DNA from 2 places in the Halomonas sp. DP1Y21-3 genome. Region 2 is predicted to be linked to the other one. Evidence: riboswitches for the same ligand, from Rfam matches in the RefSeq annotation. Region 2 holds a riboswitch; the other holds the start of a gene.
What was found. A riboswitch is a leader RNA that binds a small molecule or an ion and turns the genes downstream of it on or off. The one in region 2 is predicted to bind thiamine pyrophosphate.

Region 1: it holds a riboswitch for thiamine pyrophosphate, as region 2 does, so the genes downstream of both, thiC (phosphomethylpyrimidine synthase ThiC) here and KUV74_RS00055 (sodium:solute symporter family protein) in region 2, are expected to answer to the same signal.

What each region holds. Positions count from the first base shown of each region.
Region 1 covers NZ_JAHVJM010000001.1:195,797-211,544, reverse strand. Annotated here, with positions in the region: gene pta (phosphate acetyltransferase) at 1-1,239, opposite strand, end outside; gene KUV74_RS00805 (acetate/propionate family kinase) at 1,236-2,450, opposite strand; gene thiC (phosphomethylpyrimidine synthase ThiC) at 2,721-4,673, opposite strand; TPP riboswitch at 4,751-4,885, opposite strand; gene tenA (thiaminase II) at 4,897-5,565, opposite strand; TPP riboswitch at 5,647-5,800, opposite strand; gene KUV74_RS00790 (GSCFA domain-containing protein) at 6,564-7,622, shown strand; gene KUV74_RS00785 (hypothetical protein) at 7,619-8,323, shown strand; gene mdoH (glucans biosynthesis glucosyltransferase MdoH) at 8,523-10,424, opposite strand; gene KUV74_RS00775 (glucan biosynthesis protein) at 10,424-12,010, opposite strand; gene KUV74_RS00770 (DUF4870 family protein) at 12,362-12,718, opposite strand; gene KUV74_RS00765 (lysophospholipid acyltransferase family protein) at 12,715-13,656, opposite strand; gene KUV74_RS00760 (DUF4870 family protein) at 13,658-14,050, opposite strand; gene KUV74_RS00755 (VOC family protein) at 14,149-14,535, opposite strand; gene KUV74_RS00750 (class I SAM-dependent methyltransferase) at 14,577-15,215, shown strand; gene KUV74_RS00745 (MFS transporter) at 15,414-15,748, shown strand, end outside.
Region 2 covers NZ_JAHVJM010000001.1:29,102-44,849, reverse strand. Annotated here, with positions in the region: gene KUV74_RS00060 (LLM class flavin-dependent oxidoreductase) at 1-592, shown strand, start outside; gene KUV74_RS00055 (sodium:solute symporter family protein) at 708-2,153, opposite strand; TPP riboswitch at 2,234-2,336, opposite strand; gene KUV74_RS00050 (hypothetical protein) at 2,396-3,184, opposite strand; gene KUV74_RS00045 (diguanylate cyclase) at 3,356-5,035, shown strand; gene KUV74_RS00040 (TolC family outer membrane protein) at 5,513-6,880, shown strand; gene KUV74_RS00035 (hypothetical protein) at 6,864-7,721, shown strand; gene KUV74_RS00030 (SapC family protein) at 7,766-8,569, shown strand; gene KUV74_RS00025 (LEPR-XLL domain-containing protein) at 8,641-15,748, shown strand, end outside.

The sequences.
Region 1 (15,748 bases), 170 kb from region 2:
ACGCTTGTGCTGGGCCATGCTGACCAGTTGATGGCGGAAGGCCGCCGGTGACAGGCGGCGCTGGGCGTCGTCGTGAATCAGTGCCAGCAGCCAGTCACGATCCAGGTGATCGGCGACGAAGGCGCAGATGGCCTCGGCGCGCTCGTGATCATCCACCGGAATGCCGCCGGACATCTCGGTAAGCCGGGCCACGGTGGCGTAGCTGTCGGTGTCCACCGAGAGTACCGGCAGCCCCGAGGCCAGCGCCGGGCGACAGACGTCGATCAGCTGCTGGCTGGGTGACTCGCCGTGGGTCAGCAGGAGGCCCGCCAGGGGCACGCCATTCATGGTGGCCAGGGCCGCCGCCAGCAGGGTGTCGTCGCGGTCCCCGGGGGACACGATCAGCTCGCCGGGACGCAGGGCGTAGAGCAGGTGCTCGGCGCTGCGGGCCCCCAGCGTCGAGTGGGCGACGCGGCGGCGATCGGCCTCGCCGTGGTGCAGGATCCTGGCATCGAGGGCACGGGCCACGTCTACCACTCGCGGTGCGGTAAGGGAGGCCCGGTAGGGCACCGCCGCGACCACCGGCAGGGTCAGATCGGCGCCGCTGGCGAGCTGCTGCTGCCAGTGCTGGCGGTGGGCGCGGGCCTCGACCTCGCTGACCGAGGCCAGGGTCTGGTCGATGGCCGAGCCGTCGCCGTCCCCCGGCAGTCGCATCAGCATGGCGCCCAGGGTGCGCACCGAACCCACCGCGTCGATGCTCTGGCGATGGAACTGCAACTGCTTGGCCAGCTCCTGGGGATCGGCGATCTGGCCATCGGCGACCAGTACCACCTGGGCGTCGAGGGCACTGGCCAGGCGCACGTTGAGGTCGAAGGCGTAGGCGTTTCGCGGCAGTGGACGAACGCCCTCCACCACGATCAGCGCCGGTGCCTTGCCGGTGGCAGGGCGGGCGACGCGGGCGTGACGCTCCACGGCGAGTTCCAGCAGACCATCGCGATCGTCGCGGCCGAGATACTGCTCCAGTGTCTGGCGCGAGATCGGACGCGGCGAACCTATGCCCAGGGTACTGGCCACCAGCGAGCGGGCGCGTTCGTCGTTGTCACTTGCCTGCTCGCCACCTTCGGACTGGCTGAAGGGCTGCAGAAAACCCGCGTCCAGCCCTAGCGTATCCAGCGCACGAAGCAGGCCGAGGCCGGCGGAGGTGAGGGCGACGCCGTCGTCGATGGGGATCAGCAGCAGCGTGCGGGACTGGGTGCTCACAGAACCTCCTCGAGCTTTGGCGTGGACGTCAGGCTCGCGATCAATTCCCGGGTCTGGCTGGCGATATAGCCTTCTTCGTCGGTGGGGATGACGCGGATCTCCGGCGCCGAGCTGGCGCCTCGGTCGTGGATCTGGCCTTCCTCGCCACGCGGGAGGCTCTCGTTGGCGTCAGCGTCCAGGCGCACACCGAGGGCCTCCAGGTGGCCCAGGGTCCGGGCGCGCACCAGGGCAGAGTTTTCGCCGATGCCGCCGGTGAAGGCGATGCCGTCGATCCGGGGCAGGGCACAGGCCAGGCCCGCCAAGGACTTGGCCAGGCGGTAGCAGAACACTTCGATGGCCAGGCTCGCGCCGGCGTGACCTTCACTGGCGGCCTGTTCGAGCTCACGCATGTCGTTGGTCAGCTCGGACAGCCCCAGCAGTCCGCTCTTCTGGTTGAGCAACTGATCGACGCCCTCCAGCGACATGCCTAGCTGGCGCGCCAGGTGCAGGTGCAGGCCGGGGTCGACGTCACCGCTGCGGGTGCCCATCACCAGGCCTTCCAGCGGGGTCATGCCCATGCTGGTGTCCAGGCTCCTGCCGGCCCATACCGCAGTGGCGGAGCAGCCATTGCCCAGGTGGGCGATCAGCCAGCCGCCTTCACCACGGGCGCTGACTTCTGTCAGGCGTCCGGTCACGTAGGCATGGCTCGAGCCGTGGAAGCCGTAGCGACGGATGCCGTGTCGGCTGTAGAGCTCTTCGGGGATGGCGTAGCGGTAGGCGTGGGGCGGCAGGGTCTGGTGGAAGGCGGTATCGAACACCGCCACCTGAGGCAGATCCTCGAACAGCCGGCGCGTGGCGACGATACCGTCGAGGTTGGCCGGATTGTGCAAGGGAGCCAGGCTGATGGTCTGGCGAATGGTGCGCACCACGGCGTCGTCGAGCAGGGTAGCGGCGGTGAAGCGCTCGCCGCCGTGTACCACCCGGTGGCCGATACCGATGGGCCGGTGGACGTCAAGGTGCTCGAGGATGGTCTTGAGCGCCAGGGCGTGGGTCGCTCGGGGAAGCGAGACCTCGCGGGCGCTGCCGTGTTCGTCTACAAGCTTGAGGCGAGCCTCGTGGCTACCCAGGCGCTCGGCGATACCGGACAGTCGGGGAGCGTCGGGGGCCTGATCGACCAGCGCGAACTTGATCGAAGAGGAGCCGCAGTTGATCACCAGAATCGGGGCTTTCATGCCATCTCCAGAAAAGACGCCTTGGTGAGGCGAGAATGCGTGGGATGGCGGCGAATCTAGCACCGCCCCGGGGCGCGAATAACTGGCCTGGGGAGGTAGTCGAACGGCTTTGCTGGTGGATCCGACGAAGCCGTGATGAGCGTCAAGTGCATGAATCTTCGAGTTAGACTTTTGTCTAACTTTGTGCGGCAGAACTGGGACCAGGCGTACAAGACGTGCATCCCCGGGCAGTCGAACGCTGCCCGGGGATGCGCCGGGGAGTGGCTTGTCTCAGACTTCCTTGTAGAGCTCCGCGCCTTGTTCACGGAAGGCCCGGGCGCGCTCCTCCATGCCGGCCATGACGGCGTCGCCGTCACCCTCCAGGCCGTTGTCGCGGGCGTAGTCGCGGACCTCCTGGCTGATCTTCATGGAACAGAACTTGGGGCCGCACATGGAGCAGAAGTGGGCCACCTTGGCGGAGTCCTTGGGCAGCGTCTCGTCGTGATAGGCGCGGGCGGTGTCAGGGTCGAGGCCCAGGTTGAACTGGTCCTCCCAGCGGAACTCGAAACGCGCCTTGGACAGGGCGTTGTCGCGGCGCTGGGCGCCGGGATGCCCCTTGGCCAGGTCGGCGGCGTGGGCGGCAATCTTGTAGGTGATGATGCCGGTCTTGACGTCGTCCTTGTCGGGCAGGCCCAGGTGCTCCTTGGGGGTGACGTAGCACAGCATGGCGCAGCCATACCAGCCGATCATCGCCGCTCCGATGCCCGAGGTGATGTGGTCGTAGCCCGGGGCGATATCGGTCACCAGTGGCCCAAGGGTATAGAAGGGCGCCTCGTCGCAGTACTCGAGCTGCTTGTCCATGTTCTCCTTGACCAGGTGCATGGGCACGTGGCCGGGGCCTTCGATCATCACCTGGACGTCGTGCTTCCAGGCGATATGGGTCAGCTCACCCAGGGTCTTGAGCTCCGCCATCTGGGCCTCGTCGTTGGCGTCGGCCACCGAGCCCGGGCGCAGGCCATCGCCCAGCGAGAAGGCCACGTCGTACTGCTTGCAGATCTCGCAGATTTCCTCGAAGTGGGTGTAGAGGAAGCTTTCCTGGTGATGGTAAAGGCACCACTTGGCCATGATCGAGCCACCGCGGGAGACGATGCCGGTGACCCGGTTGGCGGTCAGCGGTACGTAGCGCAGCAGCACGCCTGCGTGGATGGTGAAGTAGTCCACGCCCTGTTCGGCCTGCTCGATCAGGGTGTCGCGGAACACCTCCCAGGTGAGGTCCTCGGCCACGCCCTTGACCTTCTCCAGCGCCTGATAGAGCGGCACCGTGCCGATCGGTACCGGCGAGTTGCGGATGATCCACTCACGGGTTTCGTGGATGTTCTGGCCAGTGGACAGATCCATGATGGTATCGGCGCCCCAGCGGATGCCCCAGGTCATCTTCTCGACCTCTTGCTCGATGGAGGAGGTCACCGCCGAGTTGCCCAGATTGCCATTGATCTTCACCAGGAAGTTGCGCCCGATGATCATCGGCTCGGCTTCCGGGTGGTTGATGTTGGCGGGGATGATGGCGCGCCCGGCGGCGACTTCCTGGCGCACGAACTCGGGGGTGATCTCCTCTGGCAGACGGGCGCCGAAGCCCTGCCCGGGATGCTGGTGGCCAAGGATGCGCTCGACCTCGTCGCTGCCTCGATAGCCATCGGCCAGGGCCTGACGGCGCTGATTCTCGCGGATGGCGATGAACTCCATCTCCGGGGTGATGATGCCGCGCCGGGCATAGTGCAGCTGGGTGACATTGCCGGCGCTGCCGTCGGCGCCACGACGTGCCCGACGCGGCGTGCGGGTCAGTTCGAAGCGCAGCGGGGCGAGTGTCGGGTCGTTGGCACGTCGGCGACCGTAGTCCGAGGTCGGGCCATCGAGCCATTCGGTGTCGTCGCGCTCCTCGATCCAGGGCCGGCGCAATTCGGCAAGCCCGCGACGCAGGTCGACCTCGACCTGGGGATCGGTGTAGGGGCCAGAGGTGTCGTAGACCAAGAGCGGCGGATTGGCCTCGTCGGCCCCGGAAGTGCGGGTCGCCGACAGCGAAATCTCGCGAAACGGCACCCGCAGGTCGTCGCGGGAGCCCTTTACATAGACCTTGCGCGAACCCGGCAGGGGCGTAACCGCGGCCTGGTCGACCTGGGCGGTCTCGGCCAGGAAGTGCGCACTATGGCGGGGTTTGTTTGCGGAAACGGGTTGATCGAGTGGCATTGGCTTGTCCTTCTCACGGCACTGGGTGCTGGCGTTGTTGTGTGCATCGCGTGAGGAAGGAGGGGGCGTCGTGGCCTGGGCCGTGAGCGCTTGATCCCTACGCTGGTCCTCACCGCGATGCCATGGCATCGGGGTTACCCCCAGATCAGGTTCAACGGGTCCCATGCGCTGCATGATCTCAGCCGCCTCTGGCGGCCCCCCGTCAAGCGTGGTGCTGATTGTGTTAGTCGCTTAGATCGAGCCCCATCTGCCAGAAGTCGATCTCGAGTCGTGTCGCGTCGGCGAAGATCCGTGACAGTCGCGCGAAGCGCTCGCCGGATACCTGGGCAAGCTGATCGTCGAGCCAGGCTTGCTCCTGGCGCGCTGCGGCCTGGAAGTCGTCGCTTTCGTACATGGCGATCCAGGCGTCGAAGGGGTTGTCGGCACCGCGCAGGGTGTCCGGGCGGGCGTTGAGGTTTCGTGCGATATCGGCGTAGCCGACCATGCAGGGGGCCAGCGCCACGTGCAGGTCCAGGAGGTCGCCGCGGCTGCCGGCGTCCAGCACGTAGCGGGTATAGGCCAGGGTAGCGCGGGCTTCGGGCAGCTCACTGAGTTCGGCCTCGCCGATGCCCCAGTCGCGGCAGAAGGCGAGATGCAGGCCGAGTTCCACGTCGAGGATGGTCTTCATGCCGTCGAAGGCGCCGCGCAGCTCGTCGAGGCTGTGGCTCTTGTAGGCCGCCAGGGCGTAGGCCCGGGAGAACTGCAGCAGAAACAGATAGTCCTGCTTGAGGTAGTGACGGAAGCTCGCGTCGGCCAGTTCACCACGGCCAAGGGCGAGCACGAAGTCGTGTGCGATGTAGGCGTGCCAGTCATCGCGGCAGGCGTCGACAAGATCGGTAAAGCGGTAGCCCATGTTGCCTCCGGTTGGTGCGGATCCGGAGGGCGGCGGCAAAGGACACGGCGACGAGAAAGGAGGGAGGTGCGCGCGCAGGGGCTGGCACCACCGCCTGATTCCCTACGCCGGTTCAAGGTGTGAAGCCACACCGCACCCGGATCAGGTTCCACGGGATCGGCGCTGGCGGCCGGTGATTCGTCACCCTGGCCCTGCGCCATCTCAGCCGGATTCACCGGCACCCCGTCAAGCGAGTCTGGATCGAGTCTAGCATGACGTCGAAGGGAGTCCACCTCGGCTTGGCAAGAACCGATCCCGATCAGTAGATACGCCGCTGGGGGGAGGAGGTTTCCACGATATCGCGAGAGTGCAACTGCCCAGATATCTGGAGAAGTTTCCGCATGGTTGAGAATGCATTTTATCCGATTGAGGAAAAGTGGCGAAGTAGAGTCCTGATTGATCAATTCGACAAAGTTTCGACGATTTTGTTGTTATTTAAAGGGATGTTTGCGTGGTTTTTCTTGGATGTTCTCTGGATTGTATTTGCGTGTTTTGCGGCTGCCTGATAGAGAATATGTGAGAGAATCTAGAGTGAAAAAAGTACGTTTGTTTTATCGATATTCTGACAGTCGTTGTGCGCTTGATGACTCCTTTGTGAAGAAGGGCAGAAAGTGACAGGTGTGTTGGTCCCGTTTTATTGGCAGCATTGGTTCGCCGAGTTTTCATGGAAGCTAAAAATGCTTGCTTTGTTCTCTTTTGAACCACCCGTGGGTCAGGTAAATGGTGCATGGGGAAGGTTTTTATGAAGGGCTCCGGGGCCGTTGTCAGTGCTCGTTTCTCAACACAATAGACAAATATTTCGCCTATCTTTTTTTATGCAAATATTTTAGAAAGGAAGACGAGATGCCGGTGTTGGCGTAAACATTCCTATTCGTCGTGGCAATGGGTGATTTAAGATAGACGTTATCAATTTTGTTCGTTCACGACCGATGTTATATCTTATGTTTGAGGTGATTAATATGAATCCATATTCGACACTTCCAGACCGTGCCTTCTGGAAAAAAGCTGTATCCGAAAAGTCGATTTTTGACATATCCAATTTGTGGTCTCCAAAGTTCAAGATCACAAAGGATAGTAGGGTGGTTACCTTCGGTTCCTGCTTTGCGCAACATATTGGAAATGCTCTTGATAGCCGAGGGTTTAACTGGGTCTCGACAGAAACTCCACCCAAGGGGCTCTCGCAGGAAAATGCAAAAAAATACAATTACAATATTTTTTCGGCCAGAACCGGGAATATATACACCACCTCATTGTTGAAGCAGTGGGTAGAGTGGGCAACAGGGATAAAAGAGCCGCCTGAGGAGATTTGGGAAAAGAACGGACGGTTCTATGATCCCTTTCGCCCCGTGGTGGAACCAGAGGGTTTCTGTAGTAAAGAAGAGTTAATGCTCTCTCGAGAGGAGACAATAAAAGCGTTTAGGGAATGCATCTTCTCATCAGACTTCTTTGTCTTCACCTTAGGGTTGACTGAAAGCTGGTTCAATTCGGAATACGGCTACGAGTATCCGATGTGTCCCGGGACTTCAGCAGGGACCTACCTGAAAGGTATCCATGCGTTCAAGAATCAGATGTATCCCTCTGTGATGAATGATCTGCGAGATGCCATAGAAATAATGCGTCATGAGAATCCTGAGTTACGCTTTATATTGACAGTTTCCCCTGTTCCTTTGGTAGCGACAAACTCCAGGAACAACGTGATCGTCGCTACAATGGAATCCAAGTCAGTGTTGCGTGCCGTGGCTGGGCAGATTTCTAGAGGTTGTAATTATGTGGATTATTTTCCTTCGTATGAAATAATCAACAGCCCGGTTTTCAAGGGGGTGTTTTTCGAACCCAATCAACGAAGTGTTAACCCCCACGGTGTCGATTTTGTGATGAATCATTTTTTTTCTTCTCTGAGGACAAAGTTTGGCGCTGAGATTTTCGGAAAACAAAACAAGAGGGTAGGTAGCGTAAAGAAAATGAATGATCTGGTTTGCGAAGAAGAGATCTTCGACGCCTTTGGAGGTAAGGAATGAAGAAGAATATTTGTGTGCTGGGCAATAGCCACGTTGGTGCTTTGAAAAGAGCCTGGGACCTGATGCCAGAGTGGCATCAAGAATATAATCTTGTCTTCTTTACCGCTAGAAGTAATGGCTTGGGTGGACTGATTCTCATCGATAACAAACTGGTTCCAAAAACAGATAGATTAAAGAGGACCATCACCTATACATCGGGTGGCAAGAGTGAGATTGATATCGTTGAATATGATCTATTCTTGATTTACGGACTTCAGATGGAAGTTTTTTTTGTCGAACCTGGCAAATTTTTTTCATCAGCAGTAATAAAGCAAACCGTGCTGGATAGTGTCAAGGGTACGACGTCCTGGAAGATCATGGAAATGATCAGGAGCGTGACCAACAAAAAGATATATGTTGGACATAATCCCCTGCCTATTCAGAAGAAAGGTGATGATAGAAGTTATCCTCCGGAAAGCTACCTGTCCGGAATAAATTTGATGAACGATGAAGTGTATGATAAATGCAATGCCGAGTTGATCGCTCAGCCTGCTGATACCATCGTCAACGGATGTTTTACGGAGCGGGAGCTCTCGAAGGGAAGTAAAAGATTGCCTGTAGGGGATGCCATGGATGAGGAAGCGCATCCAGACCATGATATCAGGCATATGAACGAAGAGTTCGGGAAAAAGTGGCTATCCTGCTTTTTAAGTAGAGATTGACAAAGGGTTGTCCTGGCGGATGTGTGTTATTCGGAGCTGGAGAACGCTCTTTGTAGAGCAAAGCGTTACCACCAGACAGCGGCAAACAGATGAATCATGGATCACGCCACTATGCTTGACGTGTTGTAGTCCGCTGGGATTCCCCCTCCGGATGATGCAAAAGGAGGGGGAGGACACAACGCTGTGCCACGGCACCGGCTCAGTCGACGGGCTTCTCGCCGGAGACTTCCGGCGCCGATTCCGTGCCGTGCTCACGAAAGGACTGCACCGGCATCTCGCGGGGGATTTCCCGTGGCGGCTCGGCCGGGGTCGCCGGCGGCGGTGGTGCCTCGGCGACGCGAAGCTCGCCTACCACCGCCGGGGGGCGGGTCTCGCTCGGGACCAGCAACAGGCCGGCGCGCCTCAGGGCCCGGCCGATGCTCAGGCTGGAGCTCCAGCGGACCAGCGGAGCGGCCATCACCAGGCCGAGCCACACCGGCGTCAGCCAGATGAAGAAGCTCGGGGTGAAGGCCCAGGTCACCAGCGCCCACAAGGCGCCGATCAGTGACCATAGCCAGGTGTGGCGAAAGGCTTCCTTCCAGGGCAGGGCGCGGCCCTCGCGGGACTGTGGATCCCAGGCCACGGTGCGGCCGCTCAGTACCTGAATCACGAAACGACTGTGGAACACCATCATCAGCGGCGCGATGAGCATGGCAAACAGCGTCTCGAGCAGCATGCTGGCGACGAGCCGGGCCCGTCCGCCATAGGCCTGCGGGTTCTGGATCAGCCCCAGCACCAGCCCCAGTACCTTGGGCATCAGCAGCATGCCCAGGGTACCGATCAGCAGCGGCATGATCAGGTTGGGTGGGGCGATCGGCCAGTCGGGAAACAGCTGCGAACTCGAGGTGAAGAAGTTGGTCGGCACCAGCGCCCGGATCAGGGCGTCGATGGTGCTGATCACCAGGATCGCCAGCCACACCAGCGACGACAGGTAGGCGAGGGCACCGAAGAAGAAGTGCAGACGGCTGAGCACGTGCAGTCCGCGCCCGCCGAGCAGGCGCATATGCTGCAGGTTGCCCTGGACCCAGCGCCGGTCGCGTTTGGCGTAGTCGAGGATATGACTCGGCATCTCTTCGAAGCTGCCGCCCAGGTCGGTGCGCATGCGCACCTGCCAGCCGGCACGGCGCAGCAGCGCCGCCTCGACGAAGTCGTGGCTCAGGATATCGCCACCCAGCGGTGGCTTGCCGGGCAGCTCCGGCAGGCCACAGGCATCGGTGAAGGCGTCCACGCGAATGATGGCGTTGTGGCCGAAGTAGTTGGCCGCGGTGGCGTGCCAGAAGCTCAGACCGCTGGCCAGCATCGGCGAGTAGAGTGCAGCAGCGAACTGGTTGGCGCGGCCAAACAGGCTGTCCTGGCGCACTGGAATCGGCACCGTCTGCAACAGGCCAAGGCGCGGGTTGGCCATCATCTCGTCGATCAGCTCGATGACGGTGGTGCCGCTCATCAGGCTGTCGGCGTCGATCACCAGCATGTAGTCGTAGTGGCTGCCCCAGCGGGTGCAGAAGTCGCCCAGGTTGCCTGCCTTGCGCCCGACGTTACTGTCACGGTGGCGGTAGTGCAGTTGGCAGTGGCCTTCCAGGCGCTTCTGGAGCTCGGCCATGGCGGCCTTTTCCTCGGCCACCACCTCGTCGTCGGTGCTGTCGCTGAGCACGAAGGCTTCCACCTCGATGCCTTGCGGCAGGTCATCCAGATCCTTGCAGGTGGCCTCGAGTCCGGCGGCGACTCGCAGCACGTCCTCGTTGTGGATCGGCATCACCAGGGCGGTGCGGGAGTGGGAGCCTTCGGGCCGCATGGGATAGGAATGGCGCGGCTTCAGGCTCAGCGGGTCACGCCCGGTCAGGTTGAGCACGAAGCCGATCAGCGCGCTCCAGAAGGCCATGGTGATCCAGCCGAAGGTGATCGCGAACAGGCCGATGATCGCCATCTCGAGCGGACTGATGCCCTCCACGTAGAGGATCCTGAACATGGTCCAGACCCCCAGCGCCGTGGTGGCGGCAATGGCCAGGCCGACGCCAAGACGTCGCAGGCGTGGCCAGGGTACCTCGGGAGTATGAGCGTTCATCAGGGGCTCCAGATGCTGTTCCAGGTTTCGCTCAGGCGCTCGCCACGAAGCATGAGAGTCAGGCGGATATCAGCGGGCTGGTCGCCGTCGGGCAGCAGCGTGAAGCTGGCGCGCCAGGTGTCGTTGTCGGGCAGCGGTGTGACCTTGGCCTCGGCGGTCTCGCCGCTGGAGGTGGTCAGGGTCATCTCGACCGGTTGGCTGGCATCGAGTCCCTCGAGCTCACCGCCGCGGAAGTCGATGATGAACTGGCGCAGGCGCTCGTCGGGGGGATCGCTCTGTCCCGGCACACCGCCCCAGCCCTGGCGCGAACGCACCACACGAGCCAGCGGCTCGGCCGTGGGGGTGTCGCCGAAGGTCCAGGTACGATAGCGATAGGTGCGGGAGTCGCCGGCCATCAGCGGGGTGGCGGGCACCCAGTAGGCGGTGATGTTGTCGTGGGCCTCGCTGTCGGTGGGGATCTCCACCAGCTCGACGTGGCCTTCACCCCACTCGCCCTGGGGTTCGACCCACTGACTGGGGCGACGCTCGTAGCGGGCCTCCATGTCCAGATAGGCGTTGAAGTGCTGGGGCCGCTGGACCAGGCCATAGCCCTTGGGCGAGGTGTCCTGCAGCCCGGAGATCTGGAGGCTTTCGGGGTTTTCCAGCACGCGCCAGGTCCACTCGCCGGTGCTGGTGGCCATCAGCAGGCCGCTGGAGTCATGTACCCGGATGCGGTAGTCGTCCTCCTGGCGGCGATCCATCTCGCCATGCAGGAACATGCTGGTCAGCGGTGCGACGCCGAGCTTCTCGACGTCTTCCCGGGCAAACAAGCGTGCCTCGGTGTCGACCTGGGTGCGCTTGCCCGGGGCGATGTCGAAGCGGTAGGCGCCGGCCAGAGACGGGCTGTCCAGCAGCGCCAGCACGGTCATGTGGGTATCGCCGGGCTGCGGCTTGACCAGCCAGTATTCGCGAAAGGCGGGAAACTCCTCGCCCTGGGGCAGGGCGGTGTCGATGGCCAGGCCACGGGCCGACAGGCCGTAGCCCTGGTCGCGGCCGACCAGGCGGAAGTAGGACGCGCCCAGAAATACCGCGAACTCATCCTTGTAGTCGGCGCGGTTGAGCGGGTAGTGCAGGCGAAAGCCGGCATAGCCGAGCCCACTCAGGTCGAGCTCGGCGAGGTCGGCGGCATCGTCGTCGTAGCGAAAGCGCTCAGGCTCGAAGGGCAGCGAGTGTACCTCGCCATCCTCCAGCAGGTGGATATCCACCGGCTGGTCATACAGAAAGCCTGGGTGGAAGAGCTCCACCTCGAAATCGCCATCATCCTTCCACAGTGCCCGCTCATCGCGGTAGCGAATCTGTCGGTAGCGATCGTAGTCCATCTCGGTGAGGGCCTCGGGCAGCTCGGCCGAGGCCTCTTCATAGGGGGACGCGGCCAGTTCCTTGGCCCGGTTCGTGACCTGTTCGAACAGCGCGCCGGTCTCGACGGCCATGGCCGGCGTCGTCAATGCGGCGCTGGTGATGACGCCGACGAAGGCGAGCGCCAGGTTGCGCGAGCCAGGTCGCCGCCGTGCAAGGGTGTGTCGTGCTCGAGATATTGCCGTGTCCAAGTGCGCTCTCCTTGCGAGCGGACGAACGCCCGGTGGCTCGGGGTCGCCCGCTGGGGGTGTAGGGGATCCTTCTGCCGTTCACATCGATGGCATCTTCTATGCGACCTTCTATGCCACTTTCTATGCCAGATCGAGCCAGCCTTTAATCTAGCCTATTGGCCGAGACAAAAGTTGCAATAGATGTCATCGGAGTGCATTTGAGGGTTTGTGCTAATTCGGGTTCCGTGTCGCCGATTAGCGACGGTGTCGGGGTGGGCAGGTTACTGAGCGGTAACGTTCAGGTGGCCAAGAGCGAACGACTGGGAGTCCAGGAAGGGAGGTTGCATGTTTGGGGGAAGAGTCTTGCCGCGCCTACCATAGCCAGCTGGATGGCCTGGGCGGCGGCAGGCGCTGGTGCAGGGCACGCCAGCCGACGATGCAGCGGATCACGAACCAGGCGGTGACCAGCAGTGGGGGCAGTGCCAGGCCGATGATCAGCACCGACAGTACCACCGCGGCGACCATGTAGAGCAGGCCGATCCAGAAGGTGCTGATCAGAAACTGGTAGTGGGCACGCAGCCAGGGGGCGGCGTCGGTGCGATAGACGTAGGCGACGACCAGCGCGATCAACAGTGTCACGAATCCGCTCACCAGCCCTGCCAGGTAGAGCAGATAGAGGACGTGGCCGACGCGAGTCTCCGGCGGCGGTGACACCGACGCTGTCGTCACTTCATGTTCCTCGAGCTGTAGAGGCGGTAACGGCGGAAGTCGGGATCGCCACGTTGTTCTTCCAGGGTCTTGGTGTAGCGCTTGTATTCCCACTGGTACTGGGCCGGGTCGAGTGCGATCACCGCCTCGATGCTGGCATTGACCCCGCTGCAGGAGATGGTCTCGTCTTCATCGTAGACGCGCTCGTCGGCGGCCAGGAAGTACAGCGCGAAGCCCCGCCCGGGACGGCGCAGAGCGACGCCGGTCACGACCCTTGCATTGGTGCGCGACACCAGCTTGGGCAACAGGGTGGCAGTGTAGGCGGGGCGCTCGAAGAAGGGCGCGAAAACGCCGCTGCCCCAGCTGGGTTCCTGATCGGGCAGGATGCCGACGGCCTCGGATCGCTTGAGCGCCTTGAGCAGCGCCGCCACGCCTCGGGGGTTGGTCGGCACCAGGCTGGCGCCGCAGCGCTCGCGCCCGGCGCGGATGATCGGGTCCAGCGGTGCCAGCTTGGGCGGCTCGTACATGGCGGTGAAGGGGAAGTGGCTCGACAGCCAGAAGTTCAGCACCTCCCAGTTGCCGAAGTGAGGCGCCAGGATGATCACGCCCTTGCCCTCGGCGCGGGCATCATCCAGCAGTTCGCGGCCATGTACCTCGACGATGCTGTCGGCCACTCGGTCGGGGTCGCCCTGCCAGGCAAAGCCGAGTTCCAGCATGGTGGCGGTGGAATGCTTGAGGCTTTCGCGCCCCAGGGTGGCGCGACGGGCCTCGGTAAGGTCGGGATAGACCACTTCCAGGTTGAGCCTGGTCACCGCGCGTTCGCGCTTGAGCAGGGGGTAGGCCACATTGACCAGGGCGACGCTGAGTCGCCACAGGGTCGTCGGTGACAGTCGTGACAGTATCCGCCACAGGCGTGATATCGCGGTAGCCTGGAGTCGCTGTTGCCAGGGGACGTTCATATCAGATCAACCAACTTTCCACATTGTCCGGAGCGCGCTTTTCCTGCAGTGCCTTGAAGCCTTTGACGCAGCGCACGATCAACCACACCGCCAGGGCCAGCAGCAGCGGCAGGCCGATCACGATCAAGGTCAGGATCGAGGCCACGATGCCGTAGAGCAGGCCTATCCAGAAGGTACGGATCTGGTAGCGATAGTGCTCGTCTAGCCACTCGGGGCCCTTGCCACGGTAGACGTAGGCGATGATCACCCCGATCACCGCGGTGAAGCCGGTGACCAGGTTGGCCAGCAGCAGCGCGTAGCCCACCAGCGACATGGTGGTGTCGGCGGGGGGCGTGTCGCCAGGTGAGGGAGGCTCGACAGTGGGTCGTTGAGGCGTAAGGTCGTGTTGGCTCATCCATGGTCCCTTGGGTGCATGTCATACGGCCCCGTTATCATACCCAGCCTGTGCCGCATTGCCATGACAGGCGAAGCGACCCGCAGGGACGACCGACGTTACTCCTGTTTGAGCGGACGGCTGATCTCCAGCAGGTTGCCGTCCGGGTCGCGAAGATACAGCGACTCGATCTTGCCGGTGGCACCCTGACGTTCCACGGGGCCCAGTTCCACCTCGACCGACAGGGCATCGAGGTGAGCCTTCACCTCAGCCAGCGGCAGATGGCTCTTGAAACAGACGTCGAGGCTGCCTGGGGTAGGGGTGGCGGCCCTGGGGGTCACGTCGGTGGCGGTCCAGTGCAGGCGCAGGGCCAGCTCGCCGAGCATCAGGTCGACCCGCTCGGTATCGCGATAGCGGACGTCCAGGCCCAGAACGCGGGTGTAGAAGTCCACGGCGCGGGAAATATCGGTCACGGTGATGACCAGGTGATCTAGACCTGACAGCATGCCTCTCTCCACAAATGATCCAAGTCCCAGAGAATACGACGATGCCAAGCTGTCCGCTATGCGCAAACCCGACGACGCACCACTTTCATGCGGACGGGCGCCGCGACTATTTTCGCTGTTCGGTATGTGACCTGGTGGCGGTGCCTCCCGAGCAGCGACTGGGACCGCAGGCCGAGAAGGCGGTCTACGATCAGCACGACAACCGCCCGGATGATCCCGGCTACCGTCGTTTTCTGGGTCGCCTGTTTGATCCCCTGAGCGAGCGTCTGTCGCCGGGTGCCGAGGGGCTCGATTTCGGTGCGGGGCCCGGTCCGACGCTGTCGCTGATGTTCGAGGAGGCGGGGTTTGCCACTCGGATCCATGATCCCTACTACCATCCCGCGCCGGAGAACCTGAAGCGGTATTACGATTTCATCACCGCCACCGAGGTGGTCGAGCACCTGTTCGCGCCCGGCCCGGTGCTGTTTGCGCTGGCGCGACAACTGCGACCCGGTGGCTGGCTGGGGCTGATGACCAAGCGCACGCCGGAGGACTTTGCCCGCTGGCACTATATTCGTGATCCCACCCATGTGGTGTTCTTCAGCGAGACGAGCTTTCGCTGGTTGGCCGAGGCACTTGGCATGAGTGTCGACTTCCCCGCGGCCGATGTGGTTCTGATGCGCCGTGACACGAGTCACTGAGGCCGGATTTATGCTTGACCAACAATGCGTTACAGATGCATGGGTGACGCCCTTCGAAAGACATTGACAGGCGCGAAAAGGGGGGTATATTCGCCGCCCAAGAGTCGTCGATACGCACCGCGACGGACGGACTCGAAACATCAACACCCACCCGCCGCCGCCGTCCGCGTCGTCCGCATCGCTGGAGCCCGACTCCTCATGTCTCCCCAACTCCTGGCCATGGCCCTGCCCCCCGTTCTGGGGCTATTCATTCTGGGCATCGGCAACGGTTTTCTGTCTTCGCTTATCACCCTGCGCCTGGACGCCGCCGGTGAATCGCCGGTGGTCATCGGCTGGGTCTCCGGCGCCTACTTCATCGGTCTTGGCCTGGGTGCCCTGTTCAACGACCGGCTGCTGCTCGCCATCGGCCATATTCGTGCCTACGGCAGCTTCGCCTCGCTGGTGGCGGTGACGGTGTTGCTGCAGGGGCTGATCCTGGATCCGGTGGCCTGGTTCGGCCTGCGTCTGATCGGTGGCTGGGCCACGGTCGGGGT
Region 2 (15,748 bases):
CTACGATCTGCCCTCCGCCCAGGCCTACTACAGCGACCTTCAGGCCCGGGTAAAGGCCGCTGGCAGACCGAAGGTCGCGATCATGCCGGGGCTGGTCACCTACGTCGGCTCCACCGAAGAGGAGGCCAGACGCAAGCAGCGGGAGCTCGACGAACTGTTGCCGGTGGACAGCTCACGGCGCCAGTTGAGTCAGTTCATCGGCCAGGACGTGAGCGACTGGGAGCTCGACGCCCCGGTGCCCGAGTTGCCGCCACTGGAGGCCTTCAGCGGGCCCAAGGGGCGCTACGCCACGATTCTGCGGATCATCGAGAGCGAACGACCGACGCTGCGCCAGTTGCTGGGACGGCTCGCCGCCGGTGGCGGCCACTGCACCATGGTCGGCACCCCGGAGCGTATCGCCGACGAGATGCAGCGCTGGGTCGAGCAGGGCGGGGCGGACGGCTTCAACCTGATGCCGCCGTCGCTGCCGGACAGCATCGAGGACGTGGTCGAACAGGTCGTGCCCGAACTGCAGCGTCGCGGGCTGTTTCGACGCGAGTACCAGGGCCGCACCCTGCGCGACCACCTGGGACTGGCGCGGCCCGGTCGCTGATGAGCCGGAACTGCCAGGGCCCCTGATCGCCAGGCCTTGAAACGACAACAGCGGGACGCGTCAGCACGTCCCGCTGTTTTTTATCCCACCTTGCCAGGCTGTCAGCGTGGCGGTGTCAGCTCTGGAAACGCCGCACCAGACTGCCCATGCGGGTGAAGTCATAGTCCTGGCGGGATGGCAGCAGCTTCATCAGCACCAGCGAGACCAGCACCGGCACGAAGGCCGCCAGCAGGAAGGATTCCAGCAGGGTAGCGGTACCGCCGCTGGGAGACGGGAACATCGCCAGGCCGGCGACCAGGCCCGCAGCGGTGCTGAGGACCGCGTTGCGCCCGTCGTAGCGGCGATTGAACAGACCGAAGAACACCGGGAAGGCCGCCGCCGAGCACAGCAGGTCCGCCAGCAGGAACAGATAGAGCACGCTGTAGCCCTGGGCTGCCACCCAGGTCACCGGCACCGCTGCGGCGACGATCAGCCAGCGTGCCAGGCGCATCAGGGTGGCTTCGCTGGCCTGGGGCAGCAGCCGGTGCATGTCGACGGCGATGATGCTGGAGGTGGCGTTGACGGTGGTGTCGGCGCTGCTCATCACCAGGGCCAGACCCAGCGGAATCAAGGCCAGGGCGAACCACAGCGGCACCTCGGACAGCAGCACGCTGAACAGCGCCACCGAACCGTCTCCCTCGAGCCCGAGGCCGACGAAGGCCAGGCCGAACAGGCCCATCAGCACGATCACCGGAAAGTTGAACAGCCCTGCGATCCAGAAGCCCCGCCGCAGCACCTTGCTGTCCCGGGCGGCGTAGATGCGCTGCCAGGTGCCCTGGTAGAACAGGCCGGTCAGCATCACCGCGATAAAGAACGTCAGACCGGCACGCAGGCCACCGGCATCGGTGACATCCAGCAACTGGGGCGCACGTTCCTGCAGGCCCTCGAGCGTCGGCGCGACGCCGCCGGCGGCCTGCCAGCCGAACACCAGCAGCAGCGCCAGCAACGGCAGGATCACCAGCATCTGTACCTTGTCGGTGAAGATGGTGGTGCGCAGGCCGCCGTAGAAGGTGTAGAGCAGGGTCGCGATCATCACTACGCAGGCGGTCAGCCACAGCGGGATCGGCGCCAGCAGGGTGACCATATGGGCGATTGCGGTGAGGCCTGCCGCCAGCGAGATGAACAGATAGAACAGCATGATCGTCAGGGTGAAGGCGTACATGGTGCGCCCGTAGCGATGGATCACGAACTCGGTGAGGCCGTGGCCTTCGGGGATCAGCTCACGCATGCGTCGTCCCAGCGGGATCATCACCAGGCGCGGGACCATGGAACCCAGCGCATAGCCCAGTACCGCGCCGATGCCGCCCCAGGTGGCCGCCTGGGCGGGGCCGAACAGGATCCAGGTGCCCAGGGTGGTGGCCACCAGGGTCAACACCGTGGCGCGGGTGTTCTGGCTGTTGCGAGCAGAGATGTAGTCATCCAGGCCGCCCTGACGACGTCGGGCATAGATCAGGCCGGGGATGGCAAAGATGGCGGCGCACAGCAGAAGCCACAGCGCCGTCCAGGTGGGATCGAGCATCATCGAAAGAAGACCTCTTTCTTGTCGTTGTCCGCAGGGACCGGTGGACAGGCGGGACGAGCGGCGGACAGGAAGAAAGAGGAGATGACGCAACCATCCTTCCCTTCGCCGGCATGACCCGGATCAGGTTCAAAGGGTTACCGCGTGATGCGGAATCTCAGCCGTCAGGCTCCCCCAGGAATGCGCACAGCGTAGGACCGCCTCCGATGGCTGTCAATTGGCGCTTTGGCCGCAGCGACGGGGCGTCAGACGGTGGGCGAGGTGCGCAGGCTGTGCCAGCCATCGTAAAGCCAGTTTGCCGCTCGGCTTGGATCGATGTCAGCCATCGCCAGATAGCCATGACAGCAGGCCTCGCGGCTCGCTCGCACAATGGTCGAGGCGTCGGTGGCGTCCATCACCAGGGTGCGTCGGTGCCCGCCGCCGCCGCGCAGGAAGGGGGCCGCGGGAGCGCGCTGGAACTCGACGCCTGCCGGCAGGGGCGCTGTCGAGTGATGCGTGTCGGGGTGGTCTGGGGCGCACAGGATGACCTCGAAGCCGAGCCGTTGTCCCTGGCGCGCCAGGTCGGCGTTGACCGGGGAGTGGCCGGTCAGCACCAGACGCAAGGCCGGCTGGATCAGCACCTCGACGACGTCGTCGCCGATCTGGACCAACGGACTGGTTGGCGTGGGTCGCTGCAGGTTCATGGACGTACTGCCCAGGCTGACGCGGCGAATCAGCGATGGCTGGCCGGCGAGCGTTGCATGGATGACCTCCAGGTGCACCAGGGTCTCGCTGCTCGGTGACAGGCGCTCGACCAGGCAGGGGGTGCCATCGTTGGCGTTGTTGTCGATATTGACCAGGCAGGCGCCGCCGTCCCGCGCCTGGGTCAGCAAGATGGGCTGTCCGGCGTACCTGGGGCCATCGGCATCGCTGGTGACGCTCAGGTGGGGGCAGGCGGGAGCAGGGGTGTCCAGGCGCGTGCACAGCCAGCTGGTATCCCCGCGATTGGCCAGCGTCAGGGCGTGTTCGATGGCGACAAGATCCTGGTGGTTCATGGGCAGCTCCCGCGGCGGTGTCGGCGACGCCAGCATAACGTGGAAGCGGGCAAGCGAAATAATCCGGCATCTATAAGCATCTTTTCATAGGCTAGAGAAGACGGTATGCGAGCCGCCAGGGTATTGACCTGCTGCCGGTCCAGGGCAGGGCTTACGCAAGGAGATGTCCTCATGGAGCGTTTTGCCTGGGTGGAAGAGGCATTGGTGTCGTCCGGAACGGTGCTGGTACGCCTGACGCCGGAGTTGCAGGTGCACGACGTGGTCGGTGATGCCGTGCGCGTGCTGGGCGAGCCTGGAGAGGTCTGGATCGGGCGGGGGCTGGCAGAGCTGCCTGGCGAGGCCGCGGCAGTAGCTGAAGCCTGGGTCTCCCGGGGTGCTGCTCATGCTGCCAAGCCTTCGATGCCGCTGGAATTGGGCGATGGCAGCTGCTGTCGCCTGGCCGATGGTGGGCTGGTGCTGCGACTGTCGGCTCGGCAGAAGGCAAGCCGCGGTGTCATCGCGCGGATGGCCGACCACCTGCCGGTGATGGTGGCCTACGTCGACCGCGACTTCTGCTTCCGTTTCAACAATCGTGCCTACCTCGACTTCATCGGCCTGCCTGCCGAGGCGCTGATGGGGCAGCCGGTGTCTTCGGTGCTGGATGCAGACTCCTACGCCAAGATCCGGCCACGTTTCGATCTGGCGCTGGCGGGGCAGGAGGTCAGCTACGAGGATTCCCTGGTGCTCCAGGATGGTCGCCAGATCTACTTCAAGGTCCACTATCTGCCGGACCTGGTGGAAGATGAGGTGATGGGCTTCTACGCCATCATCCAGGACGTCTCCGAGTATCGCTCGATGATCCAGTTGTTACGGGATGTCCATACCGGGGTAAATCGCACCGATATCGGAGTATCAGAGATCGTCGACATGCTGCTGCGTGACGCCTTGAGCTACCTGAGGCTGGATATCGCGCTTGTCAGTCAGGTCGAGGGGGAGCGTTACACGGTTCGCTGGGCGGCCTCGGATAATGCGCCAGTCGCCTCCGGCGACAGCTTTGCACTCGGTGACACCTACTGTCGGCTGACCCTCGACGCCGATGACGTCTTCCATACCCACCGCGCCGGGCAGGACGAGCGAGTCAAGGGCCACCCCTGCTACGAGAACTTTCAGCTGGAGACCTATATCGGTGCACCGCTGCGGATCCAGGGCAAGGTCTGGGGAACCCTGAACTTCTCCAGTCCGTCGGCGCGGCGGCACGCCTTCAGCGAGGTCGACATCGAGTTGGTCCGACTACTGGTCGGGGCCGTCGAACGTGTCATTTCCAACGAGATGGAGGTCGATCGTATACGCCTCGAACGTGATCAACTGGAAGATCAGGCGATGACCGATGCCTTGACCGGACTCCCCAACCGAAGCCAGCTGGATCGCCACGTCACCCGCCTGATCGAGGAATGCGACAGTGGCGGGATGGTGTTCTCGCTGGCCGCGGTCGATATCGACTTCTTCAAGCAGGTCAATGATGGTTTCGGTCATTCGGCCGGTGACCAGGTGCTCACCTGGCTGGCGCAAACAGTAGCCAACTGCCTGCGTGATGGCGATCTGGTGGCGCGCACCGGCGGCGAGGAATTCGTGGTGGTCATGCGGCGCACCGCCTTGCCCGAGGCGATCAAGGCGGCCGAGCGGGTGCGTCGTGCGGTGGAAGGGGGGGAAATCACCCTGTCGGATGGACAGACGATTCGCATCACCATCAGCATCGGCGTCAGTCAGTATCGCAAGGGGGAGGGGTTTGCACCGCTGTTCGAGCGCGCCGACCGGCGCCTGTACAGCGCCAAGCGTAGTGGTCGCAACCGCATTGCCAGCCTGGATGAATAGTGCCCAGGTGTCGCCAGGTGCAGCGTTGTCATCGCTGGCGTAGGACTTTGCTCGTGCTTTCGGTCTAGTCTGAAAGGCCCAGTGTGGGTGGTTGGGTAATCTCAGGTGGCTGGGCTGAGGTGACAGCGGCTGGCAGGCCCTGGTATCACCTTCCCGTCACGGGATTTTCACCACACCCTCGGCCCCGAAGAGTGCCTCCTGCCTAGGCGTAGTTCCTGAACTTTTCAGGTTTCAATGTGTTACCCGATTCCCTTCGGTGGCGGAATGCGATGGCGGGTATGAACTTTCTCATCTTTTGCGATGTAGTTTCCTACTGCGTCGATACTGCGTTGATCATGTTGCCTGCAAAAGAGTAGATAGGAGCTGTGTTCCTACAAAAGATGTGGGTAATATCGTACATCCGTTGTTAATAAAATATTACAAAGCAGTTGCGTAATGCCGGTGTTTGTCCCACCGGTGCGCAGGGGAAAAATCATCATGCATCTCAACAAGCTTGCGTTCGGCCTGGCGTTGGGCGGGTGGGCGTGCCTGCTTGCTCCGTCCGTGCTGGCAGAAAGTCTGCTGGAACTTCACGAGCTCGCGGTGGACAGCGATCCTCAGTTTCAGGCCGACTTTTATGGTAAGCAGGCCACCGATGAGCGTTACTATCAGGCGCGCTCAGCGCTGCTGCCGCAGATCAATGTCAATGTCGAGCGCAGCGAGATCTCCCAGGACATCGTCAGTACCGACAACGAGGTCTACGGCAGCGGCAGCACGTCCTACCCGACCACCGTCTACGGTGTCTCGCTCGAGCAGTCGATCTATGACTATTCCCGCTGGGCAGCCTTTGGCCAGGCCAAGCTGGAGATCCAGCAGGCCGCGTCCGAGCTCGAGGTCTCGCGCCAGGATCTCTACCTGCGGGTGGCCGAACGCTACTTTGCGGTACTCGCCCTGTCGGAAAACCTGAGTTTCCTGCAGGCCGAAAAGAAGCAGGTCCAGACCAATCTCGAGCAGGTCAGGGCGCGTTTCGAGGACGGTTTGATTCGCGAGATCGATCTGCTCGACGCCCAGGCGCGTTTTCTGCAGGTCGAGGCGCGCGAGCTGGACGTGGCCAACCGTCTGCGCGATGCCCTCAATGCCCTGGCCGAGGTCAGCGGCGTGCGTCCGGTGGAGCTTAGCCTGGTCGATGAGGACCTGACCCTGGCAAGCCCGGAACCGTCGTCAGTCGAGGCCTGGATCGAGCTGGCGATGCAGCGCAATCCTCGTCTGTCAGCCGCACGGCTGGCGGTGGAAGTGGCCAATCAGCAGGTCAAGGTGAGTCGCGGTGGGCACTATCCGACCCTCGATCTGAGTCTCGACTACGACAACGACGAGACCGAGGGCTCATTGTTCGGCGGCGGCAGCGAGGTCGAGACCCAGACCATTCGGGTCGGCCTCGATGTGCCGGTCTACAGCGGTGGGCGAGTGTCGTCGGAGGTGCGCGAAGGGACCCGTCTGATCGAGGCAGGGCAGGCTCGACTCGAACAGGTGCGGCGTGAACTCGACCGCGAGATACGTGCGGCCTTCGAGGGTATCGTCACCGCCATGTCCCGGGTCAGGGCTCTCAGCGAGTCCTTGACCGCCAACCAGCGCATCGTCGAATACCGCCAGGTGGCCTATGAATCCGGAGTCATGCCGGTGCTCGAACTGCTCGACGCCGAGCGCGATCTGTTCTTCGCCCGCAGCGAACTTGCCAGTGCGCGCTACGACTACCTGATCAGCGTGCTGCGGCTGAAGCATGCCGCCGGCGTCATCAATGGCGAAGACCTGGCGGAGATCGACGCCCATATGAATGACCGGATGGACCTCCTTGCCTTCCAGCACTGAACCCCGGCCCTTCGCCGAGCGTCAGGCGTTGATCGAGTCCTGGCTCGATAGCCTCGCGCGTCCCTACAGTGCCGAGCGCTCGGTCAAGTGCGCTCCCGCCCGCTGGGCTCCTCAGCGCAGGCTCTACAGTGTGCCGCTCGAGGGCGTTGACGCCGACGATCTTGCGGTGCGCCTCGAGGGGTTGCTGGAGTCGCTGGCGCTGGCGCCTGGCGACCGGAGGGCCTTTGTCGCCGGACTGTCGACGCAGACGATGGCGCACTATCTGCATCTCGGGCTGGAGGCCGCGACCACCAAGGTGTACTGGGAAGCGCCGCTGCCGGACAAGGCCCTGCCGGGGCGTCGCTTCCCGCTGTACCAGGCGTGGAAGTGGCGCCCTGGCGTCGACGCCAGTGTCTCCGACTATGTCCTGCTCGAGAGCGCCGAGGCGGTGCGCCATGCAATGGCGAGCACGCTTGCGGCGATGCCCCCGCTCGTCGGCGACGTGATCGAACAGCTCGAGGTCAGCCACGCGCTGGCACGAAAGCCCTGGCCACCGTTGACCGTGAGGATCGAGGAACGGCGCCAGGGTCGCGATACCGGCCGCGATTCCCTCAATCTGCATCTACATCCGGCCGAGATACGTCTGGGCGAACTGGCGGGCCTTTTGTTGTCGCTGGCTCGCGAGTGGCGCTGTACGTCGCGCGCACAGGCGATCGAGTGGATTGCCGCCCACGGCGACAAGCCGCTGAGCAACCTTTCTCTGGGGTTCGATGCGAAAGGCGAACCCTTCGTGACCTTCTACCACGGGGTGACTCTGGTCTCCCCGACTTCCACCGGCGCGCTGGCCGCGCAACGACGCTGACGTCCAGGCCCAGGGACGACACTCAAGTACTAGAGGACTCTTTCATGGCGACTCAACTTCTTATCTATCGCAACGTTCAGCCGATCACCCGCGACAAGCATGGCGAGCTGTCGCTCAAGGTCGGCAAGGACTTCGGCTTTGCCAGCGGGGTGAACTCGGTGCCGCTGATGGCGGCCGAATTTCCGACCGCCGCCACCGACCTGCCGATCGTCTTCACCCAGGCCGACGACGGGGTGCTGCCGGTCGCCGTGCTGGGACTCGAGCAGGACCAGAATCTGCTGGTGGACCGTGAAGGCCAGTGGCGCGGTGAGTACGTGCCGGCCTTCTTCCGCCGCTATCCCTTCGTGTTTGCCTCCGCCGACAACGACAAGACCTTCACCCTGTGCATCGATGATGACTACGAAGGGCTCAATCGTGACGGTCGCGGCGAGCGCTTCTTCGACGCCGACGGTGAGCAGACCCAGTACCTGGGCAAGGTGCTGGACTTCCTTCAGGACTATCAGGCGCACTTCCAGCGCACCCACGCCTTCTGCGCCCGTCTGGTCGAGCTCGACCTGCTCGAGTCGGTCGAGGCCCAGATTCGCTTGCCGGAAGGTGGTCAGCGCACCCTGACCGGCTTCCAGGCGGTCAACCGTCAGAAGCTCAAGGCGCTGCCTGAGGACAGCCTCAAGGCGCTGCTGGACAGTGACGAACTGGAGCTGCTCTACGTCCACCTGCAGTCGCTGCGCAATCTCAATCGACTGAGCCGTCAGGCGCAGGGTGGTTCGCGGCTGGGTGCTCTGGCCAAGGGCGACCCCGCCGAGGAGGCGGTCGCGTCCGACGCCGAACAGGACACTCCCGTTCACTGATCGACCGAGATCAGGGGGCGTATCGTCGCCGCGATGCGCCTCTTGACGTTTTTCGCCACCGGAGTCCCCCCATGAGTCGCCACCAGCGCAAGCCTCTGTCCGAATTGATCGCTCGTCTTCTCCGCCAGCCCAGGCGTGCTCGTCGTGCCCAGGCAGAGCCGTCCCGGTTCGTGTTCGAGGGACTCGAGCCACGCATGCTGATGTCGGCGGACCCGCTGACCGCCAGCGTGGCCGGTGGTGCCGAGATGACGTTGCGGGTGGTCGAGGAGAACCAGCAGCAGGTGCTGCAGGTGGTCGAACTCGACGAGCAAGGCGTCAGTCAGGTGGTGGCCTCACGCGGTCTCGATGAGGCCAAGGCCAGTGGCGGCGTGGTCATCCAGGGCAGCGACGCCCAGGACATCCTGCGCGTGGACCAGAGCCTGCTGGGCAAGGCGGATGGGTTGCTGGTGAGCTTCCAGGGCGGCGACGGCGACGACGTTCTGGCACTCGAGCATAGCCAGGGGCTGACCATCACCTTCGCGGGGGGCGAGGGCGATGATCGCATCGAGGGCATCCAGGGCAACACCGAGTGGCAGGTGAGCGCCGATGGGGCGGGCAGCGTGGACTGGTCGAGCACCACCACGGCGGCGCGCAACGATAGCTGGCTCAGTTTCACGGGCATCGAGACGGTGAACGCCGCCTCCTATCGCCAGGGCGACGACGGCGTGCTGTCAGCCACGGACGATGCCGCCCAGCACCGGCTCTCGAGCAGCCAGGACGGGGCGCGTTGGTCGCTTTACGACGAGGGCAGTCTGGGGCTTGGCAATATCGCGTTCAACGGCATCGACCGACTCGACGGTCGGGCCGGCCAGATCCTCGACTTCAGCGACTTCTCCACCTCGGTAGAGGTCGATCTGGGGACCGGCAAGGCCACCGGCTTCGTCGGTATCGACGGCTTCAATCACGTTATCGGTACCGGCGGCGACGACCGCCTGATCGGTGATGTCACCTCGCAGGTCGACACTATCCTCGACGGGGGTAATGGCAACAACCTGATCGTCGGGGGCGGCGGCGACGATACCCTGAAAGCCGGCGCCGGTCGCAGTACCCTGGTGTCGGTGAGCGGCAGCGATCGCTTCGAACAGAGCGAGCTGGGCAGTGAGTTCACCCCCGAGGAGGCCGAGCTGACCTATGTGGTGCAGCGCGCATCCGGGGACATCTCCCTGACCAGCGCTGGCGCCACCGCCACGATCACCACCGGCGACGGCAGCCTGAGCTTCCAGCGCCAGCCCGTGGAACTGGTGCTGTCCGCCGCGGGGACCGGCCAGACGCTGAATGCCAGCGGCTACTCGCTTTCCGGCGTGACCTTCCAGAGCCTGGATGGCGCCAGCAATAGCCAACTTGTCGGCAGCGCGCAGGACGACCGATTCGTGCTCAGCGCCGGGGGCGGCAGTGTCCAGGCCGGTGGCGGCAACGACCGCATCGAGGCCAGCGCCGACGCCGACATGACCCTGACCGATACCGCGCTGAGCGTGACCGGCTGGACCAACTGGGTATTGGGCGACGTCGAACTCGCCACCCTGGTGGGCGGTGCTTCTGCCAATGTGCTGGACGCCTCTGCGTTCAGCGGTTCGGTTCAGCTGGAAGGCGTCGCCGGTGACAACACCCTCAAGGCCGGCGCCGGCGACGCGGTACTCCTGGGCGGCAGTGGCAACGACATCCTGGTCGGGGGTGTCGGTGACGACGTGCTGTTCGGCAATCGCGGCAGCAACAGCCTCGATGGTGGCAGCGGCAGCGACTCGGTGCTGGGCAGTACTTCCCACAGCTTACGTCTGTTCGGCGGCAGCGGCAGCGCCACCCTGGTGCGCGGTGACGTCGCCGAGGAGCGCGAGCTGGTGTGGTCGCGCAGCGCCGGTGAGACGGTGGTCTTCCACTTCGCCGGCGAGCAGACAGACGCGCTGGCCTGGGACGCCGACGCCCTGGCGGTACAGCAGGCGCTCGAGGCACTGTCTGCGGTGGGCGAAGGCAACCTGCAGGTGGCCCGCGAGCTGTTCGAATCCGCTGGTGAGCAGCAGGTACGCTGGCGCGTCAGCTTTATCGGCGACTTCATGGCCGTGGCCGACGACGGTGCCTTCGCCAAGGCGTTGGTCGGCAGTGGTCTGGCGTTGGGAGCTTCCGGGGCCAGCGCCACGGTGACCTCGACCCAGGTGCGCGCTCGGGAAGCGGGGCGTGACAGCCTGGTCGGCATCGAGCACGGCATGCTGCGTGCCGAGTTTGGCGACACCGTGCTCGACGCCAGCGGCTTTGGCGGCAGTGTCTATCTCCAGGGGGGCAGCGGCAACGACCTGATGATCGGTGGCGAGGCCACGACCCAGTTCGTGGCGGTAGCCGGGGATAACGTCATTCGTGCCGGGTCTGGGCAGAACGAGATCCGCGGCGGCGTCGGCCAGGATCGTCTGGAAATCGTCCTGGCCGATGGCCAGAACGCCATCAACGTAAGTGGGGACAGCTTCAGCATCGACGGCGGGACCGCTTCGAGCTATCGCGATATCGAGGCGCTGACGCTGGTCGGCAACGCCGGCGCCAACACCCTCGATGCCAGTGGCTGGCACGGGGTCGGCGAACAGACCCGGGTCACTGCGCTGATGGCCGCTGGCGGCGCCTCCAACGCCAAGATCGAGACCTTCCTCTCGGCGCTGGGCGATGCGATTCCCGGTGCAGAAGACTTCGCCAGCCAGGCGGAGTACGAGTCCTATCTGGCGCGTTACGTCACCGGTAGCGAACTCGAGAACTCCGGCGCGCACCTGAGCTTCACCCTGCAGAATGGCGAGACGCGGGTGCTCAATGTGGCCGACGCCCGCACCCTAGGCGACCTGCTGGTGCTGCTGGACAACGTCGAAGGTCTGACCGCGAGCTTCGATGGTGCCAGCGGGCGCCTTGTGGTCACCGACACCACCACGGGAAGCGCGAGCTTCGCCGTCAGCGCCGACGCCACCGCGAAGATCCTGACCGATGCACTCGGCATGGGCGTCAGTGCCGACAAATGGCAGAGCACCGCCTTGAGCGGGACCGGCGTGGTGCTGGACGCCAGTGCCGGCGGCAGCGATGCCCTGATCGGTAGCCGTGGCGATGACCGTATCGTCGTCGTGTCCGGCGCCGCCAGTGTCGCCGGCGGCGCCGGCACCGACAGCCTGCTGGCGGCGGCGGGCGACTCCATGACGCTGACCGATACCGGTCTGGTCGTTGGTTCGGCCACAACCACGCTGTCCGGGATCGAGGCGGCGCGCCTGAGCCTGACCGGAGGCGCCGACAAGACCCTGACGGCCACTGCCTTTACCGGCGCTTTGGCCATCGATATCGCCGAGGCGGCGACCGACACCATCGTGAACGCCAAGCCTGGCGATCAGGTCGAGGTGGAACTGGCGGCGGGGAGCCTCGCCCGGCTCGACGACGTGACCGTCAGAGAGGGCGCCAGCCTGGTGGGCTACTGGGATGGCGACGCCTCCCTGTCCAACGTGACCAGAACGTTCTCCAGCAGTGTCGAGCTGCGTGCCGACGGGGCCTTGACCCTGGACAACGTCGATCTGAGCATGAGTGATCCGACGCAGGGACACGATCTGTCGATCCTGGCGCGTGAGCTGACGATCGGTGGCGATAGTGTGATCGATGCCGGTAGCGGCGAGTTGCACCTTGGCGCGCAGTTGTTTCAACCCCTGCTGGCGCCTGCCAATGGCCTGGTCGACGTGGGCCTGTTCGACCTGTCGGTGGATATCGACAAGGCCACGCTCAAGGGCGGGGACGTAACCATCGATGCGCGTCTGGTGGATCCCGATCGCGACTGGTTCAACCTGCGCACCGGCGTGGCCTTCCTCGACCAGGGCATCGATACGGCGCTGGACTTCCTTCAGGGGCTGTCGCTGTTTGGCAGTGTCTCGGTGATGGTGGCCGAGGTCGCCATCGATATCGGCTCTGACGCGGTCATCACCGCCACTAGCGGGGACATCACCGTAGCCTCCGAGCTCGACATCAGTACCGAGGTGGGCGCCAGCAAGGCCTGGGGCCTGGGTGTGTCGGTCAGCACCCTGATCACCCGCTCAAGTGTGCACGTCCACGGTACCCTGAGCGCCGCCAATGACATCAACCTGAGCAGCAGTGTCAGCACCGCCCAGAGCGTCTCTGCTGAACCGGATGGCCTCAAGGGCGTGGCCGGCGCGGTAGCGGTCAGCGTGCTGGTCAGCGATTCCCGGGTGATGGTGTGGGAAGACGCCAGCCTGAGTGCAGGCAATGATCTGGTGGTCGCGGCGACCAGCGTGGAGGAAAACGAAACCTCCGCCAGTTCCGCCCCTGACAAGGGCAAGGTCGGCATCGCCCTGGCGATCAACGTCGAGACCAGCAACACCGAGGCGCAACTGGCCGGTGACGTCAGTGTGGGCGGCGATCTGACGCTGAGCGCCGAGACCTCCCAGGGCGAAGGCCATGGCGGTACCAGCGCCAGCGCCGGTACCGCCCCCGGTGGTGGCCCCGATAGCCTTGTCGACGGGGCCACGGCCAGCGCCGAGGACCTGTCGCCGACATCGGTGATCGGCAACTTTCAGGAGGCGCTCAGCGGCGTCATCGGTGACAAGATCAAGGAAGGCATCGCCGACCGCGGGCCTGCCTCCATCGGCGAGCACTTCAAGGAATCCCAGGGCCAGCAGAAGAACGCCCTGGACGTGGCCGCCGCCCTGGCGGTCTCGGTGGACATCAATCGTGCCGAGGCCCGCCTTGGCACCAACGTGACGCGACTGGGCGCCATCGCCTCCCAGCGCAGCGACATCGAGGTGGCCGGCGCGGTCAGTGTCAGCGCCACCAGCGCCCACCGCCCGGCGGTCAGTGCAGAGGGTTCGGCTACCGGCGTCGACCCCAACAAGAAGGAAAAGGAAGAGAGCTTCACCGACAAGGTGCTGGGCAACACCCTGATCGGCAAGCTGCGAGACGCCGCGGCGGAGTCCGAGGTCCAGGGCACCGACAGCGCCAAGGATCAGAAGGAAGACAGCCAGGTAGCCGATGTCGGTGTCGCCGGCGGCTTCGTCTTTGCGCTGCAGAACAACCACGCCGATGCGGTGGTCGAGGGCCTGGTGGACCTGGACGCCGGCGATGCCATCAGCGTCACCGCCGAGAGCCTCAACAGCGTCGATATGGATAGCCTGTGGGGGCGTCACCTGTATGTGGCGGGCAAGGCCCTGGGTGAACTCGATGGCACCTACGACCATGCAAGCGCGGAAGGTACGGCAGACCTGGCCAACGGCGACAAGGTGCTGGTGGCCGATGACCACCAGCGCGGGGGCGAGGCCGGCTTGATCTATCAGTTCGAGGGGGCCGACGTCAGCGGTGTGGATCTCGCCAGTGAAGACTTCAGCGACGACAGCCGCTGGACTGCCCTGAGCTCGCCGTTGCAGACCCGTATCGAGGAATTCGTCGAGGCGCTCAACGCCTTTACTACCGGCAATCTGGGGATCAGCGGCAGCTTCGACAGCTGGACCGTGGCCACCGCCGAGGGGGGCAAGCTCGCCATCGCCGGTGCCGCCAACGTCTTCCTGGTCAATCAGGATAGCGAGGCCCGCATCCGCGAGGGTGCCCGGATCAATCTGGGGGGCGCCACCGATGTGGCCAGCGTCACACCCAGCGACGAGCAGCAGGTCGAGGTCATCGCTCGCAGCGACAACCACCTGCTGTCGCTGGTCGGCAATCTCAGCCTGCCGACCTTTGCCGGCGCCGACGAGGCCAGCGCCGAGGCCTGGCGTGACGCCTTCAAGAGCGATATCGATACCATCAAGTCCGGGTTCGCCGGCATCCAGTCCGACGGCAGCGCCATCGGTGCTTCCATCGGCGTGCATCTGCTCGGCGCGGATACTCGTGCGGTCATCGAGACCGGTGTGGCGCTGGTCGCCAGCAGTCTGGACGTGCGCGCCGACAGCGACACCCTGCTGATCGGGGCGGCGGTGTCCGGTGGCAAGGCCGACAAGGTCGCCTTCAACGCCACCTCAGTGGCCAATATCGTCGACAACACCACCCTGGCGCAGATTCAGGACGGGGTATCGCTGAACATTGGTGCCGTCTCGGTGGACGGGGCCAGTGGGCCGGCGCTCAGGGTCGGCGCCAACGACGACACCTACGCCTTTGGTATCGGCGGCAGCGTCGCCTCCGGCAAAAGCGCTGGCGTCGGTGTGTCGGCGGTGGTCTCGGTGATGGAGCGCGACACCCGAGCGGTGATCGGTGGTGTGACCACGCCAGCCAGCGCCAACGGCAACATCACCGTAGGAGGTGATCTGCTGGTCGAGGCCAATAACGGCGGGGTGGTAGCCAACCTCGCCCTGGCCGGAGCCAAGGCGGGCAGCGGCGGTACCAGCGGGCTGGATTCGGCCGGTGACGCCAGCGGCTCGGGCGCTGGTGGTGGTTCGGCTGGGGGCAGCGCCACCAAGGACGACCCCAACAAGTGGCCCAACAACCAGAGCAACTATGACAGCGTGCTCAAGGAGTTGAGTGGCAAGCTCGGCGGTGCCGCCAAGGCGTCTTCCGGCGGCAGCGGCGGCACGTCTTCCACCTCGTCCGGCGGTGACCAGAAGGGTAGCTTCGGCCTCGGTGTCTCGGGTTCGGTGGTGGTGAATATCGCCGACTATCGTACCGAAGCCCTGATCCAGGGGATCGAGACGCTGAAGATCACCGGCAAGACGTCGGTGGCCGCCAAGGACAGCAGTCATCTTGGCATGCTGGCCGGTGGCGCGGCGCTGTCGCTGGGCAGCAGTGGCACCCAGGTGGCGGTGGCCGGGGCCGCCGCCCTGGCCTTCGACAGCGGCATCACCCGGGCGCGGATCGATCGCGTCACCTCCTTTGATACGGGCGGTCTGGCACTCAGCGCGGCGCGTGAGGGCTGGACGGTGGTCGCTGCCGCCGGTGTCGCCGTCGCTTCGGGCGCCAAGGGCTTTGGTGTGGCCGGGGCGGCCAGTGTGCTGACCTCCGCGCGCACCGTCGATGCGGGGCTTTTGAACATCCAGTCCGGTGATCTCGGGGACGTCAGCGTGGTGGCGCGTGACGCCGCCAACGCGGTACTGATCGCCGGCGCGGTGGCTGGCGCCGGCAAGGCCGGCGTCGGCGGGGCGGCGGCCTTCGCCGATATCAGCCACGACGTCGACGCCCACGTTGAAGCACTGGGCAGTGCCA